DNA from 2 places in the Paenibacillus glucanolyticus genome. Region 2 is predicted to be linked to the other one. Evidence: riboswitches for the same ligand, from Rfam matches in the RefSeq annotation. Region 2 holds a riboswitch; the other holds the start of a gene.
What was found. A riboswitch is a leader RNA that binds a small molecule or an ion and turns the genes downstream of it on or off. The one in region 2 is predicted to bind S-adenosylmethionine.

Region 1: it holds a riboswitch for S-adenosylmethionine, as region 2 does, so the genes downstream of both, metA (homoserine O-succinyltransferase) here and WDY75_RS05200 (methionine ABC transporter ATP-binding protein) in region 2, are expected to answer to the same signal.

What each region holds. Positions count from the first base shown of each region.
Region 1 is NZ_CP147845.1:1,513,606-1,517,022, forward strand. It holds gene WDY75_RS07355 (HRDC domain-containing protein) at 1-287, shown strand, start outside; gene corA (magnesium/cobalt transporter CorA) at 361-1,296, opposite strand; SAM riboswitch class I at 1,739-1,867, shown strand; gene metA (homoserine O-succinyltransferase) at 2,000-2,917, shown strand; gene WDY75_RS07370 (PLP-dependent transferase) at 2,942-3,417, shown strand, end outside.
Region 2 is NZ_CP147845.1:1,090,952-1,094,368, forward strand. It holds partial or broken gene WDY75_RS05190 (UbiD family decarboxylase domain-containing protein) at 1-424, shown strand, start outside; gene WDY75_RS05195 (Cthe_2314 family HEPN domain-containing protein) at 471-1,190, shown strand; SAM riboswitch class I at 1,312-1,458, shown strand; gene WDY75_RS05200 (methionine ABC transporter ATP-binding protein) at 1,566-2,582, shown strand; gene WDY75_RS05205 (methionine ABC transporter permease) at 2,582-3,250, shown strand; gene WDY75_RS05210 (MetQ/NlpA family ABC transporter substrate-binding protein) at 3,317-3,417, shown strand, end outside.

The DNA.
Region 1 (3,417 bases), 420 kb from region 2:
CAAGGCGGGATTTGGTCGAGGAATTGGAAGGGCTCGAGAAGGAGGGCTATGACACCGAGCAGCTGCTGCAAGTAGAATTGGATGAGATTACGGATTTGGAGCAGGAGACGGTATGGAAGGCGTTCGAGGAGCTGGGCGATACGTTTCTTAAGCCGGTATTGCAGCGCGTGTATGGACAATCTCCGAATGGTGATGAGGCTGGCGGAACGGAGCGGCTGTATGAGCGGCTTCGCCTGATGCGGATTCGCTTTCGCCGGGAAGAGCCCGGGAAGGCAAAAGTCGGTTAATAGGCATTAACGAAATCAGGACGGAATCTCCTATGAGCAAGGAGGTCCGTCCTAATTATATGAATCCTATATATCATATCCAGTCTTTTTTGCGGAACAAATAGAACATGAGAGCGCCGGCAAATACCATGATGCCGATAACAACATAATACGAATATTTCCAATGAAGTTCAGGCATATAGTCAAAGTTCATACCATAAATGCCCGTAATCAGCGTTAGTGGAATGAAGATGGTTGTAATGGCCGTGAACACACGCATAATTTCATTCGCCCGATTGGCGATACTGGATTGGTAAGCCTCGCGAAGGTTACCCATGAGATCCCGATAGGTCTCAAACGTTTCTGAAATTTTAACGGCATTCTCATAGATGTCACTGAAATATTTCTGCAGTTGGTCATCGATTAGCCGGAGATCCTTTTTGTTCAAGGTGTTGATAACTTCCTTCTGAGGTCCAAGGACTTTTTTCAGCCACAGAATTTCACTGCGCAGGCCGATGATTTCACTGAGATGAGATTTCTTGGTATGCATGAGAATGTCTTCCTCCAGCTTCTCGATCCGTGCTTCAATGCGGTCCCCGACAGAGAAATAATTGTCTGTGACGAGGTCGATCAGCAGATAGAGGAAACGGTCAGGCGTGCTAACCTCATCCTCCCAAAGAAGCGGCTTCACCGAACGGAGTTCATGAATCTTCTGCTTGGTTACCGTAATAATAAAATGTCTGCCCAGGAAAACGTTTAATGCCCGAAGAAAAATTTCCTCGTCGTCAAACCGGATGCTGTTCACGACGATAAAATAATGGTTCTCATATATTTCGATTTTGGGACGCTGTTCCTCTTCACTGAGACAGTCCTCAACTGCAAGATCATGCAGGGAGAAGAGGGGCTGCAGCTCGGCTAAATCATCCACGTCTGCATCCAGCCAGTAGAAGCCGCTGGCCGGAGCTGTCAGCGTCATTTCGATGTCTTCAACAGGGGTAAATACACCCGAATCGACCAACCGGATTTTCATCTGATATCACTCCTTTGTCAATTACAAGCTGCTTGGTTAAGCAGTAAAGGCACAGGATATCAGCTAACCGGCGTACAGGCATAATCTAAGGAAGGGATGAATACGATAAAAGCGCATGAAAAATAACGCTGCCCTCTGCCGGTAAGCTGATCTTAATCCTATGCGGTTGTGCGTCTTGTGCATCCACTTTCTGGCTCGGGTCACCGTCCATCTTCCATGTCACCTCTTTCATACTCGGTTTCAAACAGCACTTGTCTAGTATAACGCCGGGTGTGGGACCTTTCAAGTTGAAATCCGGCGTATGCAAGACCCTAGTACAGGGTATGGGAGCCCACGGTGAAGTGTGACGGATTAAACGAAAAGGTTCTTGACGAACAATTGCGGATGATTTAAAGTAAATATCAATTACGAACCATGTTTGAAGACAATTGAATAAAGCGAAATCTTATCAAGAGCAGGTGGAGGGACTAGCCCTATGAAACCCGGCAACCGGCGGCAACATCGCACGGTGCTAATTCTTGCAGGAGATACGACGATTCTTATGAGCCGCGTATAGCCTGACAGATGAGAGAGGCGCATTGTGATACGTATATGATGACCTTTCTCTACTTGAGAAAGGTCATTCTTGCGTTTATACAGTCTAACGCTCTTTCTCACAGCTTAAATGGATGTATCATTTCACAATTTGAAGGAGTGAGCCCTTATGCCAATTAAAATTCCGGATGCCTTGCCGGCAAAGGAAGTTCTGGCTGGAGAAAACATTTTTGTAATGGATGAAAGCCATGCCTTTCACCAGGATATCCGCCCATTGCGGATAGCTATTCTGAATTTGATGCCTACCAAGGAAACCACGGAGACGCAATTGCTACGATTGATCGGTAACTCCCCTCTTCAGGTGGACGTTGTGCTTCTTCATCCCAGCTCCCACGTTTCGAAGAACACGTCGGCAGAGCATCTTGAATCCTTTTACAAAACCTTTGAGGAAGTGAAGAACCGCCGTTTTGACGGCATGATCATTACAGGAGCCCCGGTGGAGCAGTTGGAATTTGAAGAAGTAAATTACTGGAATGAGCTCACCGAGATTTTTGAATGGAGCAAGACGCATGTGACTTCCACGCTGCACATCTGCTGGGCGTCTCAGGCAGGGCTTTATTATCATTACGGTGTGCCCAAGTACAGCCTGGAGGAAAAATGCTTTGGCGTATTCCCTCATACGATTAATGAGGCGTGTACCAAGCTTCTTCGCGGCTTTGACGAATTGTTCTTTGTTCCGCACTCCCGTCATACGGAATTTCGGCGCGAGGACATTACAGGGATTGACGATCTGGTCATCCTGTCTGAGTCGGAGGAAGCAGGAATCTACTTGGTTTCAAGCCGGGACGGAAAACAGATTTTTGCCACAGGACATTCCGAGTATGATGCAGACTCTCTGAAGTGGGAATATGACCGCGATGCTGCCAAAGGATTGGACATTGCCCTGCCGCGCAATTATTACCCGAATGATGATCCAACCAGAACGCCTCCATCCATATGGCGTGCGCATGCAAATTTATTATTTACTAATTGGCTCAATTACTATGTATATCAAGAAACGCCATACGATATTGGTCCGCAAATATAGCAGCGTACAGGAGGAGAGTAAGTGATGGAGAAGAAACCATTAAGTATAGAGAGCCGGCTGGCACAGATCGGATCGGTGCAGGAGCCGGTGACAGGTGCAGTTACATTTCCGATATATCAAGCGACGGCCTACCGTCATCCGAAATTAGGGCAGAGCACGGGTTTTGATTATGCCCGCACGAAAAATCCCACCCGATCGGTATTGGAGGATGCCTGCGCAGAGCTGGAATCCGGTGATGCCGGATTTGCATGCAGCTCAGGCATGGCTGCGCTGCAGACGATATTTTCCCTTTTCGGTCAGGGGGATCATCTGATTGTTTCGCTGGATCTGTATGGAGGAACGTACCGGCTGTTAGAGCGGATTATGTCCAAGTTCGGCGTAACGGCGACCTATGTGGATACGAATGACATGGATGCACTGGAGCGGTCCAGGCAGTCAAACACGAAGGCTGTGTTTATCGAGACACCGACCAATCCGCTTATGATGATTACGGATATCGA
Region 2 (3,417 bases):
GGCCAATTCGTGAGCTGCCGCGCAGTTATACCGAAGGTGAAATTCCGGGCATATCTCAAATGGCTCCATACTGTGGGGGTTGTCTGGTCGTTTCGGGGGCATCCTATGAGAACGATCCCGGACTGGCCCAGCAAGTGATGGGGTATTTAAAAGCACGGGATACCGCATGGCCGTTGGTGATTGTGGTTGATGATGCCGAAGCGGCAGCGGCCACACAAACCTCATTCCTGTGGACGGTTTTCACCCGCTTCAATCCGGCAACGGATATTCATGCGGCAGCTGATATCCAGCATCATCATCTATCCTATAAACTTCCGCTGGTTATTGATCACGAATGAAACCGGGATATCCGGAGGAGCTGTCCCCGCGAGAAGATATCGTGCAGACGGTGGATGCTCGCTGGAGCGATTATTTTGGCAAATAGCAATTCATGAAAGAAGGTTAATCTGACGACGCGAGGGGGTACCGCCATGCTGCGAATGTTACTCGGGGAACAGCCCCGACACAACAATGGCTTGCTTGAGGAGGCCATCGAATCGATGGTCAAGACAACCCGGCTGCTGCAAAAGGAAATGGAGAAACATCAGGATCCAACGCATGATTTTCGCAAGCTTGAGATTTGGACCCGCGGATTGATTGTATCCCTTGATGAGCTGGAGCAGAGCTGGAATGCGGCCAAGCATTTCAGTCAGTCGGTTAAATCGGGTTATATCGATGATATGTCAATTCAGGAGCAGGGCGAGTATCAAAGGTATGTGTATTTTTACAAAAACGGATTTATTCGCGTATTCTCCATCCTTGACAAGCTGGGTACGGTGCTTAATGAGCTGTATGATCTCCACACCTCGAAGGTTAAGGCTCATTTCTCCTACTTTACGGCACTGCGGCAGTTCAAGTTTCTAAAGGCACACGGTGAGCTGGCGTCAGAGCTTGAGGCGATCAAGGAACGCTATAAAATACCGCTGAACACACTTCGGAAACGCCGCAACGCTGAGATCCACTATATGAATTCAGAGATGCAGGATGATCTGTGGCAGCGCCATCAGGGACTGTCGGATAAAATCGAGCTGGAGGATATCGACCAGCACCTCGAGGATCTTAAGCAGGGTGTAGATATGGTATGCCGAAGCTTGGCTGCCTCGTATCGATATACTAATCGGATCTGGGCGGAAAAAGGAGTGCGGGTTTAGGCACAAAATCGCCATGAAATTCCTTTTGACAAAAACCTGAAAAGAATCTATACTAACTATTGCATTCATTAAATGTTATTAAATCAGATCAAATTAATTGGAAAAATTTCATATCGATGTTTTCTTATCGAGAGAGGCGGAGGGACAGGCCCGATGAAGCCCGGCAACCGGCTCCAGCGTATATCGCGTAACGCGATGACGGATGGAGTGACATGGTGCTAATTCCTTCAAAGCTGCAGGATCATCCTATGGCTTTGACAGATGAGAAAAGGCGTTGACTTTTACGTAAAGAGAGCCCTTTTTGATTCTACAAAAAGAGGCTCTTTTATTTTGGGTAAATAGATATGAGGCTATGGAAAAAGGAGGATTATCGGATTGATTGAGCTCAAGCAATTGACGAAGCAGTACGGAAAAGCCCGAACGCTAACCACAGCCTTGTCCGAATTGGATTTGTCGATTGAAAAAGGAGAAATCTTCGGTGTGATCGGACACTCCGGCGCAGGTAAAAGTACATTGATCCGTTGTATCAATTTGTTGGAACGTCCCACCTCCGGCGAGGTGTGGGTTAACGGTAAGAATTTGACACTGCTCGGCAAGAAGCAGCTTCAAGCAGAGCGTCGCAAAATCGGGATGATCTTTCAGCACTTTAACCTGCTGTCATCCGCAACGGTTTACGATAATATTGCCTTTCCGCTGCGGCTGATCAAGACGCCGAAGGCTGAGATGGAACGCAAAGTATCCGAGCTGTTGGCCTTGGTTGGCTTGGAGGCTCACCGGGACAAGTATCCGTCCCAGCTGTCAGGAGGACAAAAGCAGAGGGTCGGCATAGCCAGAGCGTTGGCAAGCGATCCGGAGGTTCTGCTGTGTGATGAGGCCACTTCAGCGCTGGATCCGCAGACCACGGATTCGATCCTGCGCCTGCTGCTGGATATTAATAAGAAATTTCATCTCACGATTGTGTTGATCACCCATGAGATGCATGTCATCCAGAGCATATGTGATCGGGTGGCCGTTATTCATCAGGGCGGCATTGTGGAGCAGGGGCCGGTAACGGAAGTGTTCCTGAAACCTAAACATGAGGTGACGCAGGAATTCATCCGTCAAGAATTGGACAGCGGAGAAGCGCTCCGGCTGGCCATGCAGGGTCAGGCGAACAGCTCTTCCCAAGCGGTGCAAATTACGTTCCTGGGATCGAAAACGTACGATTCCATTCTATCCCATACCGTTCATGAGACAGGCGTGAATTTTGCGATTCTGCAGGGCACGATCTCCACGATCAAGGAAACACCGTATGGCCAGCTCATCGTACGCTTCGAAGGGGAAGAAAGAGCCATCGAAGAGACGATTCGGAAGCTGCTTCAACAAGGATTAGACGTGGAGGTGATTCATTAATGTTCGAGCTCGATTTTACCCAGATCGACTGGAAAGAAATCGGTACGGCAACATTGGATACCCTGCGAATGCTGGGGGCTTCGGCTTTGTTCAGCTTCATTATCGGGCTGCCGGTTGGCGTGCTGCTGTATATGGCTGCAAGATCCACATCGGGCTTGGTGCGCTTCGGATATTCGATCCTGTCGTTCATTGTGAACATCCTGCGTTCGGTTCCGTTCATCATCCTGATCGTTGCGATGATCCCGATTACGAAGTCGCTTGTGGGTGTATCGTACGGCGTCCTGGGAACCATTCCGCCGCTCGTTGTGGGGGCAGCACCGTTCTTCGCCAGACTGGTGGAGACGGCCCTGAATGAAGTGGACAAAGGTGTCATTGAAGCCGCTCATGCGATGGGCTCCTCGACAAGCCAAATCGTGTGGAGGGTGCTTCTTCCCGAGGCTCGTCCGGGTTTGCTGGCGGGCATGACCATCACGATTGTGACCCTGGTATCCTATACGGCGATGTCGGGTCAGGTCGGCGGCGGCGGTTTAGGGGATTTGGCCATCAAGTACGGCTATTACCGTTATGAGACGGAGATCATGATTCTGGCCGTTGTGTTAATGATTGTGCTGGTGCAGCTGCTGCAAATGGCAGGGGACCGCCTGGTACGGCATTTTACAAGAAAATAACGGGATTGGTAAAGCATCAAGGCAGACATTATATAGATAATACATTTTCGGAGGGAGAGTTTAAGAATGAAAAAATGGACATTGGCACTCATCAGTTTGACTTTGGTTACGGTGCTGGCTGCATGCGGCAGCAAGCCTGCGGATAACGCTTCGGAGCCAGGGGGAAC